DNA from 3 places in the Streptosporangium sp. NPDC004379 genome. Region 3 is predicted to be linked to each of the others. Evidence: predicted binding sites of a transcription regulator. Region 3 holds the regulator's gene; each other region holds the start of a gene.
The links. The regulator HrcA, encoded in region 3, represses chaperone genes, less so after heat shock. The targets are predictions, from matches to a motif close to TTGGCACTCTCNNNNNGAGAGTGCCAA.
Positions count from the first base shown of each region.

Region 1: the regulator HrcA is predicted to act here: its motif matches at 3,678-3,704, upstream of ACFYSC_RS31965 (von Willebrand factor type A domain-containing protein).
Region 2: the regulator HrcA is predicted to act here: its motif matches at 3,522-3,548, upstream of groL (chaperonin GroEL).

Region 1 is NZ_JBIAMC010000020.1:75,253-80,623, forward strand. Features, by position in the region: gene ACFYSC_RS31950 (hypothetical protein) at 1-151, opposite strand, end outside; gene ACFYSC_RS31955 (selenium-binding protein SBP56-related protein) at 310-1,695, opposite strand; gene ACFYSC_RS31960 (asparagine synthase-related protein) at 1,809-3,581, opposite strand; gene ACFYSC_RS31965 (von Willebrand factor type A domain-containing protein) at 3,762-5,231, shown strand.
Region 2 is NZ_JBIAMC010000002.1:658,643-664,013, forward strand. Features, by position in the region: gene ACFYSC_RS07095 (HelD family protein) at 1-1,619, shown strand, start outside; gene groL (chaperonin GroEL) at 1,786-3,411, opposite strand; gene ACFYSC_RS07105 (cold-shock protein) at 3,871-4,071, opposite strand; gene ACFYSC_RS07110 (MoaD/ThiS family protein) at 4,406-4,681, opposite strand; gene thrC (threonine synthase) at 4,705-5,371, opposite strand, start outside.
Region 3 is NZ_JBIAMC010000001.1:673,810-679,180, reverse strand. Features, by position in the region: gene hemW (radical SAM family heme chaperone HemW) at 1-898, shown strand, start outside; gene ACFYSC_RS03015 (DUF3097 domain-containing protein) at 1,053-1,868, opposite strand; gene hrcA (heat-inducible transcriptional repressor HrcA) at 2,029-3,042, shown strand; gene dnaJ (molecular chaperone DnaJ) at 3,055-4,197, shown strand; gene ACFYSC_RS03000 (16S rRNA (uracil(1498)-N(3))-methyltransferase) at 4,360-5,091, shown strand; gene ACFYSC_RS02995 (hypothetical protein) at 5,259-5,371, opposite strand, start outside.

The DNA of each region.
Region 1 (5,371 bases), on a different contig from region 3:
GGCCGAGCACGATGGGCGGCAGCGCCCGCAGCACCGCCGCCCGCGAGCGCTCCTGCAGGCCGAGGGCGACCGCGAACAGCCAGCCCATCGCCGGGTTCAGACCGTGGAAGGCGCCGAGCCCGGCCAGGACGAGCAGGGACGTCAGGTCCATCGGCTCGCCTCACCCCCTTCGTGTGGGTCCGGCCCGATGCCCGGGGCGCCGGTCGGGTCCGCTCCGTCTCTCCCCGGCGACCGCGGGCCCGGCCCGGTGTCCGCGGTGCCCGCCCGTCTCCTCCGGTGGCCGGGGCTCCGTGCTGAGGGGAGCGGCTTCTAAGGGAAGCAGTAGGAGTCGGAGGAGGAGTCGCCGCCCTGCAGCCGGATCTGGTGGGCGCGCCGGCCGTCGGCGGCGAAGTCGACGAGGAACGACTCGTCGAGGGAGAGCGAGCCGTCCTCGCCGACGTCCACCCTGACCATCCAGCTGGAGACGCCGTCGGGGTAGAAGACGTCGTCCCAGGAGCGGTAGAGGGAGTTGGTGAAGTACACGCGCCGGCCGTCCCTGCTGGTCTCGACCATCTGCGGGCCGCCGTTCAGCGCCCGGCCGGGATCGGCGGGGTGGGCGGCGCGCCGGGCGATGCCGCCGAGCCGTACCGAGCCGGTCTGGCGCGGCGCGAACGGGTCGGAGACGTCGTAGGCCCGCAGCTCGCCCGTGCCCCAGCAGGAGACCAGCAGGATCCGGTCGTCGAGGGACAGCGAGATGTCGGTGGCCAGCGGCGGGACCGCGCCGAACTGCCGGAGCGGCTCCGGGAGGGCCTCGGCGGGCGCGGGCTCGGCCGGGATCGTGATGGTCTTGCGGGCCTTCCAGACGTCGTCCTCCAGATACCAGGTGAAGACGGCCGCCGACAGGTCCTCGACGTTGATCACCGTGTTGACGAAGCCGTGGGTCTTCGTCGGGTCGTGGGAGGGGCGCAGCTCCAGGGCCATCTGGTGTTCGTCGCCCAGGTCGATCTCCTGCAGGTGCCGGCGCTTGACCAGGTCCCAGACGTGCAGCCGGTGACCGTACCGGCGGCCGGCCAGCATCTCCAGCGACGGCCCCGGCTCGATCTGGTTGGGGGTCGCCCACTCGCTGGTGACCATCGTGTCGTGGCCGAGGTGCCACCAGAAGTCGTAGTGCAGCTCCTGCGGGCCGCGGTCGGCCTCCCAGCGGTCCCGGGGCTCGAAGGTGTCGTGGTCGAGGGTGAAGATCCCCCCGGGGGCGTCGCCGTTCACGTCGCCGAGGGCGCTGACGTAGATCGCGTCGGTGCCGCAGTGGACGGTGTGCGGGCGGCTGTAGCCCGTTCTGGCGAAGATCGTCTCGGGCTCGATCGTCTTGACGATCCGGGGACGCCTCGGGTCGTCCCCGACGTCGAGGATGTGGATCCTGCTGGAGCGCAGTCCCGGCACGACGAGGTAGCGCCGCTCGACGTGCGGGTGCGGCGCGTACGGGCACAGGGCCGCGCTGCACACGTTCCAGCCGAAGTGGTGGAGCTCGTCGCCGGGGACCGGCATGTCGAGTGTGGCGGCGATCGACCCGTCGGACAGGTCGACGGTGGCGATCGCGTCGGGGCGCCCGCCGCCCTCCGCGTCGAGCAGGGCGACGTAGGCGAGTTCCTCCCGGGGCGCGAGCATGGCCTCGCGGGCGGACGGATAGAAGGTGGGATCGGGCTGGATGAGTGCCATCGCGGACTCCTGAGCCGGTTCAGATACCCTACCAATAAAGTGGGAAAACTCCTCGTTGTCCAGAGGTGATTTTAAGTGACCGGCCCGGCGGGCCCGCGGACGGCGTGCCGGGCTCAGGACGGAATCGGGATGGTGACCGGTTCCAGTCCCTCGGGGGCCTTGCCCGGGTAGGCGCCGGACAGCATCGTGGCCACGGTGTAGAGATGCCAGACCTGGGTGGGCTTCTTCAGCACCGGACCGTCGAACAGCGCGCGTACCGCGTCGGGGTTCACGATCGGCTCCAGCAGGTCGAGGTGGCCGAGCACGTGGTCGCGCAGCAGGCCGGTCAGCTCCTCCCCGGGGCTCGTCCGCCAGTTCCACCCGCCGCCGCCGGTCTTCGGCGCCGACAGCGTCTGCGGCCTGCGCTGCCAGGGGTAGTAGCGCCTCCCCGCGGTGAACCGCCACGCCTTGCCCTCGATCGGGATGCGCCGGAGCGGCGGCGCGAGCCGGCCGATGAGCTCGTAGATGACCTCCTCCGACAACCGCCAGAGCTGGTCCAGGCCCAGCGCCGCCCGCACCACCCGGTTGTCGAGGAACGGCCAGACGGGGTCGCCCCGGCGGTGGGCCCCGGCGCGCGACCCGGCCTGCCAGCGGCCGACCTTGTAGGCGATGTACATGTGGTCGAGCGCCTCCAGGGGCGGCCGCTCCCGCCAGGGGCGGGCCAGCCCGAGGGCGTGCTCGTTCGCCTCCTCGCGGAACAGCGCCTTCTCCCGCAGGAACGTCGTGTCGATCCGGCGGCGGAGCGCCTCGGCGCTCAGGTCGGACTGCAGCAGAAGGAACCCCCCCGCCCGCAGGATCTCCCCGCTCTGCCCCGACATGGTGGGCCTGGCGTTGTAGGGCAGGTAGCCGACGATCGACTCGTAGGCCGACGTCATGCCCTCGCACGCCCGCAGCGTCTCGTACGCCCGCGCCAGCGGGTGCTCGACGACGATGGCGTCCTTCTTCTCCGCGCGGGCCGGGGGGATGACCTTGTGCTCGATGCCGAGCGCCTGGGCGATCCGCCCGGCGATGATCACGTCGGGGTGGGCGTCCAGGCCGTTGGTGGTGGCGCGCAGCGGGATGCCGGCCGCGTGCAGCACCGATGCGACAAGGCGGCTGTCGCGGCCGCCGGTCAGGGCCAGGTTCACCGGCTCACCGGCCGCGCGCAGCGGCTCCACGGTCGCGAGCAGGGCGTCGGCCAGCTCCTCCACCAGCGCCTTCTTCTGCCTGCGCGAGACGGGCGCGGGCCCGGCGGTGGGCAGCCGGCTCCCGGTGATCGTACGGTGCCCGCCCGCGACGGTGAGGACCGAGGCCGGGGGCAGCGCGCTCACCCCGCGGTAGGGGGTCTCGTCGGACAGGAAGTAACCCTGGCGCACCATCGACTGCAGCGCGAGGACGTCCCACTCGACCCGCTCGCCCGTGGCGGCGAGGTGCACCAGCAGCGCCCGGCTGCCGACGATGTGCAGGTCGGGCGTCTCCGCGTGGTAGACGGGGCTCGCGCGGTGGATCGCCGTGGCGGCCGACAGCTCTACCGCGGTCGCCCGGAACACCGCGAAGCACCCGCTCACCGCCTGGGTGTCCAGGTGGGCCGCGCCGGCCAGCCGGTCCACCTCGCCGGGCGCGGCGAGGTAGCCGTTCACCCCGGTCACCCGGTCCGGCCCGGTCACCAGCAGGGAAGGCTTGCGGGAGTCGTCGGGCTCGTTGGTCCAGGCGAACATCGAGACCCCGGGACGGTGCCACTCCCGGCCCCTGATGACCTCGGGGGGGACGGGGAAGGCGGTCTCGATCGAGTTCCGCACGGTGCGCAGCGTCTCCTCAGGGATCGCCGCCCCCGGATTTCTGACCGCCAGGCCGAGATACACACGCATGGTGAGAGATCTTATGGTCTGTTTTTTCCAGATATACAGGTATTCGTTATGAATTTCGGAAGCCGGGCGGGCGCGCGGGTCACGCGCCGGGCACGGTTGGCACTCGCTTGGGTCAAGCGTCCGGCGCGGACGCGGCAGGGGCCGTCGTAACAGGTGACGCGTACCCCCCAGGGAGGCGACATGAACCCGCGCCCGCTCGCCATCGTCCTCGCCGTGATCCTCCTGATGCTCGCCGCCGCCTGCGGCGGAACGGGGCAGGATTCCCCCACGGCCTCCCACCCGGAGAGCGACTCCGGGAAGGCGCCCCCGGCCGTCTCCCAGGAGCACGACTCCTCCGGCCGGCGGGACGCCACCGCCGAGCAGATCTCCACCTTCGCCCTCGACGTGGACACCGCGTCCTACGACTACGCCAGGCGGCTGCTGAAGGAGGGGCAGCGGCCGGACGCGGCCCGGGTCCGGCCCGAGGAGTTCGTCAACTCCTTCCGGCAGGACTACCCGGAACCCTCCGACAACGGCTTCACCGTCCAGGTGGACGGCGCCCGGGTGCCGGGCAACGGCGCCGCGCTGGTCCGGGTCGGACTGCGGACCCGCGGCGCGGAGGCGGGAGCCCGGCGCCCGGCGAACCTGACCTTCGTGGTCGACGTCTCCGGGTCGATGGCCGAGCCCGGCAGGCTCGACCTGGTCCGCGAGGCCCTGCACACGCTCGTCGACCAGCTCGGGGCGGGGGACCGGGTCTCGCTCGTCGCCTTCAGCGAAGAGGGCGAGCTGATCATCCCCATGACCTCGGCGGGCGGCCGCGACCGGCTGCACGCCGCCGTCGACCGGCTGGCCGTACGGGGGACCACCAACCTGGAGTCCGGGCTGACCGCCGGCTACGCCGAGGCGTCGCGGAGCTTCAGCCCCGCGGCGACCAACCGGGTCATCCTGCTCTCCGACGGCCTGGCCAACACCGGCGAGACGAGCTGGCGGGGCATCCTGGACCGGGTGGCCGAGCAGGCCGGGCGGCGGATCACCCTGCTGTGCGTCGGCGTCGGCCGCGAGTACGGCGACGAGCTCATGGAGCAGCTCGCCGACAACGGCGACGGCGCCGCCGTCTACGTCAGCACGGCCGACGACGCCCGCCGGATCTTCGCCGAGCAGCTCGCCGCCAACCTCGACCTGCGGGCCCGCGACGCCAAGGCACAGGTCGTGTTCAACCCCTCGACGGTGGAGTCCTACCGGCTGGTCGGCTACGAGAACCGCCGGCTCGCCGCCGAGGACTTCCGCGACGACGCGGCGGACGGCGGGGAGGTCGGCCCCGGGCACGCCGTGACGGCCCTGTACGACGTGCGGCTGCGCGAGGGGGCGGGCGGCCAGCTCCTCACCGCCGCCGTCCGCTGGCAGGACCCCGACACCCGGGCCCCGGGCGAGACCAGCCGCTCGGTGGAGACCGGCGACCTGGCCGCCTCGCCGTGGGAGGGGCCGTCGCCGAGGTTCCAGGTGGACGTGGTGGCGGCCGCGTTCGCCGAGTACCTCCGCGCCCGCGAGCCGATCGCCGGGGCGGACCCCGGGGAGCTCTCCCGGCAGGCCGCCCGGCTGGCCGCCCTCACCGAGGACGTCTCCGTGCGCGAGCTCGCCGACCTGATCGGCCGGGCCGTGACCCTCGGCTGAGCGCCGGGCCGGCCGTACCGGGCCGCGCCGGGCCGTACTGAACCGTGCCGCTCCTCGCGGCGGCACGGAGCCGGCCGGGCGTCACGCCGTACTCGATCAGGCGCCGCCGGGTCGCGCCGCGCCGTTCCGGCGGCGCCTTA
Region 2 (5,371 bases), on a different contig from region 3:
GCCGGTTCGGCTACCACGGCGGTGACCTGACCGCCTACGAGGACGAGCCGCTCACCGGGGGCGGCACGCTCATGGAGAGCAGGATCCTCACCGAGGAGATCGAGCGTCCCCGCTCCGGCCCGATGCGCGACATCGTCGCGACCATCCAGCCCGACCAGGACGAGATCGTCCGGTCCGACCTGGGCGGCACGGTGTGCGTCCAGGGGGCGCCGGGCACCGGGAAGACCGCCGTCGGCCTGCACCGTGCCGCGTACCTGCTGTTCACCCACCGGGAGAAGCTCGCCAGGTCCGGCGTGATGATCGTCGGGCCCAACCGCGCCTTCCTCGCCTACATCTCCTCGGTGCTGCCCGCGCTGGGCGAGGTCAAGGTCGACCAGACCACCGTCGCGGGGATCCTCGGCGAGTACGCCGCACCGGAGGACCCGGCCGTCGGGACGATCAAGGGCGACGCACGGATGGCGCCGGTGCTGCGCCGCGCCCTGTGGGCGCACGTCGTCAAGCCGGCCGAGGGACTGCTGTTCACCAAGGGCGTCAACCGCTACCGGGTCGCCGACCACGAGGTCCGCGAGATCGTCGCCTCGCTGCGCGGCACCACCCGCTACGGCCCCGGCCGCGCGGCCCTCGCCCAGCGGCTGGCCCACACGGTGCTGGTCCGGATGGAGCAGCGCGGCGAGTCCCCCGACGACCGGGTGCAGGACGCCGTGGCCCGCTCCAAGCCGGTCAAGCAGCTCGTGGACGCCGTGTGGCCCAAGCTGACCCCGCAGCAGGTGCTCCACCGGCTGTTCAGCGACCCCGATTTCCTGGCCGCCGCCGCGAAGGACGATCTCACCGCCGACGAGCAGGCCCTGCTGCTGTGGGCCAAGCCGGCCAAGTCGTACCGGTCGGCGAAGTGGTCGGCGGCCGACGGCGCGCTGATGGACGAGCTGGCCGACCTGATCGAGCGGACGCCCGTCCTGGGGCACCTGGTGGTGGACGAGGCCCAGGACCTGTCGGCGATGCAGCTGCGGGCGCTCGGGCGGCGGTGCCGTACCGGGTCGGCCACCGTACTCGGCGACCTGGCGCAGGGCACCACCCCCTGGTCGGCCCGCTCGTGGACGGAGGTCCTCACGCACCTGGGCTTCGAGAGCGGCGCCGTCACCGAGCTGACCCTCGGTTTCCGCGTGCCGCGCGAGGTCCTCGACTACGCCGCCCGGCTGCTGCCCGACGTCGCCCCCGGCCTGGCCGCGCCCCGTTCGCTGCGGCCCGGCGCGGGCTCCCTGACGGTACGGCGGGTGCCCGACCTCGCCGCGTCCCTGCCGGAGGCGGTGCGGGAGGTCCTGGCGCGGGAGGGGTCGATCGGCGTGATCGTCCCGGACGCCTCGGTCGCGGCCGCGTCGGCGTCACTGGCCGGCCTGGACCACCGGGTGCTGGGCCCCGACTCCGTCGAGGAGCACCGCCTGCTGGTGGTGCCGGCGTCCCTGGCCAAGGGCCTGGAGTACGACCACGTGATCGTGACCGAGCCGGCCGACATCGTGGACGCCGAGCCGCGCGGCCTGGCCCGTCTCTACGTGGTCCTCACCCGCGCGGTCACCTCTCTGACCGTCCTGCACGCCCGCGACCTGCCCGCCCGGCTGCGCTGACGCCGCCCGCCCTCCGCGACCGGGTGGCGTACGGCGTCGGCCCGGCCGTGACACGGCCCGCGAAAGGCGCGCGGAAGGCGCGCGGAAGGGTCGCGGGAAAGCAGAGAAGCGGAAAGGCGGCCCCGGGGATCCGGGGCCGCCTTTCTCGTTCGCGTGGGGCGATGGACTAGAAGTCCATGTCGCCGCCGCCCGGCATCGCGGGAGCGGCCGGGGTCTTCTCCGGCTTCTCGGCGATGACGGCCTCGGTGGTGAGGAACAGCGCCGCGATGGACGCCGCGTTCTGCAGCGCGGAACGCGTCACCTTGGCCGGGTCGAGGATGCCCGCCTCGAACATGTTGACGTACTCGCCGGTGGCGGCGTTCAGGCCCTCACCCGGGGTGAGGTTGCGCACCTTCTCCACCACGACGCCGCCCTCGAGGCCGGCGTTGACGGCGATCTGCTTCAGCGGCTCCTCCAGGGCCTTGCGGACGATCGCGGCACCGGTGGCCTCGTCGCCGGTCAGCTCCAGCTTGTCGAACGCCTTGGCGCCCGCCTGCAGCAGCGCCACGCCACCGCCGGGGACGATGCCCTCCTCGACGGCCGCCTTCGCGTTGCGGACGGCGTCCTCGATGCGGTGCTTGCGCTCCTTGAGCTCGACCTCGGTCGCCGCGCCGGCCTTGATGACGGCCACGCCGCCGGCCAGCTTGGCGAGACGCTCCTGGAGCTTCTCGCGGTCGTAGTCGGAGTCGGTGTTCTCGATCTCGGCGCGGATCTGGTTGACCCGGCCGGCGATCTGCTCGGCGTCGCCGGCGCCGTCGACGATGGTGGTCTCGTCCTTGGTGACGATGACCTGGCGGGCCCGGCCGAGCTGGTCGAGCGTGGTGGACTCCAGCTTGAGGCCGATGTCCTCGCTGATGACCTGGGCGCCGGTCAGGATGGCGATGTCGCCCAGCATGGCCTTGCGGCGGTCGCCGAAGCCGGGGGCCTTGACGGCCACCGAGCGGAACAGACCGCGGATCTTGTTGACGACCAGGGTCGCCAGGGCCTCGGCCTCGACGTCCTCGGAGATCAGCAGCAGCGGCTTGCCGGACTGCACGACCTTGTCGAGGACGGGAAGGAGGTCCTTGTTCGCGGAGATCTTCGAGTTGACGACGAGGATGTACGGGTCGTCGAGGACGGCCTCCATACGCTCCGGGTCGGTGACGAAGTAGGGCGAGATGTAGCCCTTGTCGAAGCGCATGCCCTCGGTGAGCTCAAGCTCCAGGCCGAAGGTGTTGCTCTCCTCGACGGTGATGACGCCTTCCTTGCCGACCTTGTCCATCGCCTCGGCGATCATCTCGCCGATCTGCGGGTCGCCCGCGGAGATGGAGGCCGTGGAGGCGATCTGCGCCTTCGTCTCCACGTCCTTGGCGAGCTTGAGCAGTTCCTCGGAGACACGCTCGACGGAGGCCTCGATGCCCTTCTTCAGGCCCATCGGGTTGGCGCCGGCGGCCACGTTGCGGAGACCCTCGCGAACCAGGGCCTGCGCGAGGACGGTGGCGGTGGTGGTGCCGTCACCGGCGACGTCGTCGGTCTTCTTGGCGACTTCCTTGACGAGCTCGGCCCCGATCTTCTCCCACGGGTCCTCGAGCTCGATCTCCTTGGCGATGGACACACCGTCGTTGGTGATCGTGGGGGCGCCCCACTTCTTCTCCAGGACGACGTTGCGGCCCTTCGGGCCCAGGGTCACCTTGACGGCGTCCGCGAGCTGGTTCATACCACGCTCGAGACCGCGCCGGGCGTCCTCGTCAAACGCGATCATCTTGGCTGCCATACGGCTAGACCTCCCGAACACAGGGTGGCTTGCACCGGATCGAGCCGACGCCCGCGACGGCATTCGGATCCGCGACTCCGTTCGGCGGATCCCATCGTCCCGATCCAGGGTTGGCACTCGCCCTCGGTGAGTGCCAACAAACTATTTAGCACTCTACCCTGTCGAGTGCAAGCGACGTCGCGTTGACCTGCCCGGGAGGTGACGGCCTCCCGCGACGACCCGTTACGGCGGACGCCCCGCACGGTCTCGCCCCCGGCCACCGCCCCGCGCGACCGGATCCCGGCCGCCGTGTCCCGGCGGATTCGGGCCTCCGGCACGGAGAGACCCCGGTACGGCGAGGGCCCGGCCCTCCGAGGGGACACGGTGGACCGGGCCGGCGCGCCGAGGGCCCGCGTGGACTGCGCTGCCACGGGGGTCCGTCCGGCGCGCCCCTTTTGCGCGTCCGGGGGGACGGCTGCCTCAGACGGCCCTCACGGACTCCGCCTGCGGGCCTTTCTGCCCCTGGGTGATCTCGAACTCGACCCGCTGGCCCTGTTCGAGTGCGCGATAGCCGTCCATCATGATCGCGGAGTAATGGACGAACACATCCTTACCACCGTCTACCGCGATGAAGCCGTAGCCCTTGTCCGCGTTGAACCATTTGACGGTGCCTTGCGCCACTTCCGACTCCTCTTACTGGACTTGAGGACATCGCCCATTCCTCTCGCGACGTCCTCAATCTCCGAGGCGGACACATCGCCTGCGTCGATCGTTCTCGACCATACCTGTGGTACGCCGTAGGGCAACAGAGTCAACCAGCAAACTGCCGCTTTACGTACGAATGCAGCACGAGAACATAGTTTTGCCATCGGGCCCGCTGATCAAATATTGCATTATTTCAACAAGCGCCGATATGGACATCCTCCCGAAAGCGCGACACCCGCCCCGGCCAGGCCGGAGCGGGCGTCGGCGGGCGCCGTACGGGACGGCGGCCCGGAGCGCGGGGACGACGGGGTCAGCCCCCGGCGACCGCCGGGATGATGGAGATCTGGACGCCGGACGGCGTCGCGGTGTCCAGGTTGTCGGCGAAGCGGACGTCCTCATCGCCGACATAGACGTTGACGAACCTGCGAATCTTGCCGGAGTCGTCGAGAATCCGGGCGCCGATCCCGGGGAAGTCGGCGTCGAGTTTCCGCAGCACCTCGCGGAGGGTCTCACCCTCGGCGTTCACCTCGGCCGCACCACCGGTGTACGTCCGGAGAATTGTCGGAATCCGTACAGAGACACTCATTATTAAGCACCTTTCCGGTGATTTCAGGCGATGACCGAGCGGAATTCGTCAAGCGAGGGGCGGATGACCGCGGTGGGACGGGCCTCGCCCGCCACCGCGTCGAGGGTCTTCAGGCCGTCACCGGTGTTGAGCACCACGGTCTCGGCGTCGGGGTCGAGCCGCCCCTCGGCGGCCAGCTTGCGCAGCACGCCGACCGTGACGCCGCCCGCGGTCTCGGCGAAGATGCCCTCGGTCCTGGCCAGCAGCCTGATCGCGGCGACGATCTCGGCGTCCGTGACGTCCTCCACCGCGCCGCCGGTGCGCCGGGCGATGTCCAGCACGTAGGGGCCGTCGGCCGGGTTGCCGATGGCCAGCGACTTGGCGATCGTGTCCGGCCGTACCGGGCGGATCACATCGTGACCCGCCTTGTAGGCGGCCGAGACCGGCGAGCAGCCCTCGGCCTGCGCGGCGAAGATCCGGTAGGGCTTCTCCTCGACGAGCCCGAGCGCGATCAGCTCCTTGAACCCCTTGTCGATCTTCGTGAGCTGGGAGCCGGACGCCACCGGGACGACGATCTGGTCGGGGAGTCGCCAGCCGAGCTGCTCGGCGATCTCGTACGCCAGGGTCTTGGAGCCCTCGGCGTAGTACGGGCGCAGGTTGACGTTGACGAAGCCCCACCGCTCACCCAGCTCGTCGCCGATGAGCTCCGAG
Region 3 (5,371 bases):
GGTCCGCATCCTCGGCGCCATCGACGAGGAGTTCGGGCTCGCCCCCGGCGCCGAGGTGACCACCGAGGCCAACCCGGAGTCGGTGGACCGCGCCTACCTCGCCGGACTGCGCGACGGAGGGTTCACCCGGGTGAGCTTCGGCATGCAGAGCGCCCGCGAGCACGTGCTGCGGGTGCTGGAGCGCCGCCACACCCCGGGCCGGGCGGCGCACGCCGTACGGGAGGCGAGGGAGGCCGGGTTCGGCCACGTCAACCTCGACCTGATCTACGGCACGCCCGGTGAGAGCGACGACGACTGGCGGACCTCGCTGGCCGCGGCGATCGAGGCGGGGCCCGACCACGTGTCGGCCTACTCGCTGATCGTGGAGGACGGCACCCGCCTGGCGGCCAGGATCAGGCGCGGTGAGCTGCCGATGCCCGACGACGACGTGGCGGCCGACCGCTACCTCATCGCCGACGTCATGCTCGCCGAGGCGGGTTTCGAGTGGTACGAGGTGTCCAACTGGGCGACCTCGGAGGCCGCGCGCTGCCGGCACAACCTGCTCTACTGGACCGGCGGCGACTGGTGGGGCGTCGGCCCCGGCGCGCACAGCCACGTGGGCGGCACCCGCTGGTGGAACGTCAAGCACCCGGCCGCCTACGCCCGCCGCCTGGCCGAGGGCGTCTCACCCGCCCACGCCCGCGAGGTGCTGTCGGACGAGGACCGGGCGGTCGAGCGGCTGATGCTGGAGCTGCGGCTCGCCCGGGGCTTCCCCCTGGCGGAGATCGAGCGGCCGCCGGTGGCCGCCCGGGCGCTGGCCGACGGGCTGCTGGAGGTCGAGCCGTTCAAGGCGGGCCGGGCGGTGCTGACGCTGCGCGGCCGGCTGCTGGCCGACGCCCTGGTCCGCGACCTCACCTGACCTCACCTGGCCGCACCGGGCCCGGTCTCGGCCGTCATCCCGCGAACCTCGCCGGTCGCGCCGGGCTCCGGTCTCGGCCGTCATCCCGTGGACCTCGCCGGCCGCGCCCGGCCCCGGCGGGGACGGCGGCGGGCTCGGCCGGTCACGGCCGGTCTCAGACGTCCTCCGGCGGGGCGGTCACGAAGTCGATGAGCCGCTCGACCGGGCCGAGGAGCTCCGGCTCCAGGTCGGCGTAGGTGGTGACCGAGCCGAGGATGCGCCGCCAGGCGTCGGCCGGGGCGAGGTCCCAGCCCAGGGCGGCGACGACCCCCTCCTTCCACGGCACGCCGCGCGGCACCCGCGGCCAGGCGCCGATGCCCAGCACCGACGGCTTGACCGCCTGCCAGACGTCCACGAACGGGTGCCCGGCCACCAGCACGTACGGCGAGGCCACCCGGTCGGCGATCCGGCTCTCCTTGGACCCGGCGACCAGGTGGTCGACCAGCACGCCCAGGCGGCGCTCCGGGCCCGGCTCGAACTCCTCGACGATCTCCGGCAGGTGGTCGACCCCTTCGAGGTACTCCACCACCACACCCTCGACGCGCAGGTCGTGACCCCAGACCTTCTCCACCAGCGCGGCGTCGTGCACGCCCTCGACGTAGATCCGGCTCTCCCTGGCCACCCGGGCCCGCAGGCCCTCCACGGCGATGGAGCCGGAGGCGCTGCGCCGCGGGGCGCGGGGCGCGGCGGCCGGCCGTACCAGGGTCACGACCCGGCCCTCCAGCAGGAACGCGGCGGGTTCCAGCGGGAACACGCGCCGCCGCCCGAAGCGGTCCTCCAGGGTGACGGATTCCTTGTCGCAGGCCACCACGGCGCCGCAGAATCCGCCGTCGGCGTCCTCCACGACCAGGTCGATCTCGGCGGGGACCTGCGGGATCCTCCCCCTGCCCGGACGCCGCCAGTTCCCCGCCAGCACGTCGCGCTCGTACACGCCGACCGCACCTCCTCACGCCTCACCGATCCAGAGGACGCTAGCAAAGGGCCGCCGCCTTATCGCACCCCGTCGGCAGGAGCCGTACACTTGGCACTCGGGAACACAGAGTGCCAGACTCCGCGTTCCCGGTTCGGCGCAGGGCAAGGAGGTGAGCACGTTGGTCGATGACCGCAGGCTTGCGGTGCTTCGGGCCATCGTCGAGGACTACGTGTCCACCAACGAGCCGGTGGGGTCGAAGGCACTCGCCGAGCGGCACAACCTCGGCGTCTCGCCCGCCACCATCCGCAACGACATGGCGGTGCTGGAGGAGCAGGGATACATCGCCCAGCCGCACACCAGCGCGGGGCGGGTGCCCACCGACAAGGGCTACCGGCTGTTCGTGGACCGGCTCTCCCAGGTCAAGCCGCTGTCGGGCGCGGAGCGGAGAGCGATCGAGAGCTTCCTCGCCGGCGCGGTGGACATCGACGACGTCGTGACCCGCACGGTGCGGCTGCTGGCGCAGCTCACCCGCCAGGTCGCCGTGGTGCAGTACCCCACGCTGACGCACTCCACGGTCCGGCACGTCGAGCTGGTCCCGCTGAACGAGCGGCGGCTGATGTTCGTCCTCATCACCAACACCGGCCGGGTCGAGCAGCGCGTCGTCGAGCTGCCCGAGGGGGTCGACGAGACCCGCGTCGCGCACCTGCGCGCGACGCTCAACGCCTCGCTCGACGGCTGCGGGCTGGCCAAGGTCCCCGACAAGGTCGCCGACCTGCCCTCGGGGCTTCCGATCGAGGACCGCCCGTTCGCCACCACGATCCTGTCGGTGCTGCTGGAGTCGCTGGTCGAACGGCACGATGAGAAGATCGTCTTCGCCGGGGCCGCCAACCTCGCGGGAGCCGACTTCAGCGTCGGTCTCCGCGACGTCCTGGAGGCCCTGGAGGAGCAGGTCGTGCTGATGCGCCTGCTCGGAGAAACCTCGGACCTGTCGGCGCTGACGGTGCGGATCGGCTCGGAGAACCCCTACACCGGTCTCCAGGGCACGTCCATCGTCGCCGCCGGGTACGGTTCGGGAGACAAGCAACTGGCCCGGCTCGGCGTGCTGGGCCCGACGCGAATGGACTACCCGGTCACGATGGGCGCGGTGCGCGCGGTGGCACGCTACGTCAGCCAGATCCTGGCTGCATCCTAAGAGGTCAACTAAGTGGCTAAGAGCGACTACTACGGCACCCTCGGGGTACGCCGTGACGCCAGTGCGGAGGAGATCAAGAAGGCCTACCGCAGGCTGGCGCGCGAGCTGCACCCCGATGTGAACCCCGATCCTGAGACACAGGAGAGGTTCAAGGAGATCACGCAGGCCTACGAGGTCCTGTCCGATCCCAGCAAGCGGCAGATGTACGACATGGGTGCCGATCCGTTCGCTCCCGGCGGGGGCGCGGGCGCCGGGGGCTTCGGCGCGGGCTTCCCGTTCAGCGACATCATGGACGCCTTCTTCGGCGCGGCGGCCGGCGGCGGCGGTCGCGGGCCGCGCTCGCGCGCCCGCCGGGGCCGCAACGCCACCATCCGGGTGGAGCTGGACCTGCGCGAGGCGGCCTTCGGCACCACCCGCGAGCTGGTCGTCGACACCGCCGTGCTCTGCGAGGTCTGCTCGGGTGCGGGCGCCGCGCCCGGCACCCACCCCGACACCTGCGACATGTGCCACGGCCGCGGTGAGGTCTCCCAGGTCACCCGGTCCTTCCTCGGCCAGGTCATGACGTCCCGGCCCTGCCCCCAGTGCGGCGGGTTCGGCTCGATCATCCGCAACCCCTGCCAGGAGTGCTCCGGTGACGGCCGGGTCCGCACCCGGCGGACCATCAAGGTCCGCATCCCCGCGGGCGTCGAGGACGGCACCCACATCCAGCTCGCCGGCGAGGGCGAGGTCGGCCCCGGCGGCGGCCCGCCCGGCGACCTGTTCCTAGAGATCGTCGAGCGGCCGCACGAGGTCTTCGAGCGCCGGGGCGACGACCTGCACTGCACCGTGCAGATCCCGATGACGGCCGCCGCGCTCGGCACCGTCCTGGTCATGGAGACCCTCGACGGCACCGAGGAGCTGGACATCCGGCCCGGCAGCCAGTCCGGCCAGACGATTCCGCTCTACGGCCGCGGCGTCCAGCGGCTCAACGAGACCGGCCGCGGAGACCTGCTGGTCCACATCAACGTCGAGACCCCCGTCAAGCTCGACCCCGCACAGGAGGAGCTGCTGCGCGAGCTCGCCAGGCTGCGCGGCGAGGAGCGCCCGCCCGGCAAGTTCGCGCCGGGCCAGCAGGGCTTCTTCTCCCGCCTGCGGGACGCCTTCAATGGCCGCTGACCCGGCGGTCCCCGGCGCCCTCCGGGGAGCCGCGGGCGGGGCCTCCCGGGTCCGCCGTGGCGTCCTGCCGGGGGTCGCGGGCGGCGCCTGTCCGGCCCGCAGCGGCGTCCTCCGGGGGGTCGCGGGCGGCGCCCGCCGGACCCGCCGCGGCGTCCCCGCCGCATGACGGCGCCGGTCTTCCTGGCCGACGCGGCCGATCTGGGCCGGGAGGGGTTCACGCTCGCCGGTCCGGAGGGCAGGCACGCGGCGGCCGTACGGCGGCTGCGTGCCGGGGAACGGCTCGACGTGACCGACGGCGCGGGCGTCGTGGCGGAGTGCGTGGTGGACGACGCCGGCAAGGACTCCCTGCGGGTGCGGGTGCTGCGCCGCTACGAGGTGCCCGCGCCGCGTCCCCGCCTGGTCGTCGTCCAGGGCCTGCCCAAGGGCGACCGGGGCGAGCTGGCCGTGGAGATGATGACCGAGGCCGGGGTGGATGTGATCGTGCCCTGGGCCGCGGCCCGCTCCGTCACCCAGTGGAAGGGGGAGCGGGCGGCGAAGTCGCTGGCCCGCTGGCGTTCCACGGCCCGTGAGGCGGCCAAGCAGTCACGCCGCTTCCACCTGCCCGAGGTGACCGGCCTCGCGAGGACCGCCGAGGTCGCGGACCTGCTGTCGGCGGCGGCGCTGGGCGTCGTGCTGCACGAGGAGGCCGCCTCCCCGCTGTCCGGGCTTCCGCTGCCCGCCGACGGGGACATCGTGGTGGTCGTCGGCCCCGAGGGCGGGGTCTCCGAGGAGGAGATCACCGCCTTCCGCGCCGCCGGAGCCGCCCCGGCGCTGCTCGGGCCGACGGTGCTGCGCACCTCGACGGCCGGGGTCGCGGCCGCGGCGGTGCTTCAGGCGCGTACCGGCCGCTGGTAGGCGCACGGCGGTACGGCCGTGCCCCGCCGCCCGCGGTGGCCCTCCCCGCCCGGCCGCACGGCCGGGCCGTCCGGGCATGCGGCGGACCGGTCGCACGCACTCCCGGCCGGCCGCGCGGCGGACCGGCCCCCGGCCGGCGGCTCAGCCGACCGGGGGACCGGCGCCGGTCAGTGGCTCACCGGGGTGGGCACGCCCTCGCTCGGAGCCGGGGGCTGCTGCTCGTCCGGCTGGGAGCAGCCGGCGGGTGGGCACGGACTCTCCGTCTCACCGGTGGGCTCGG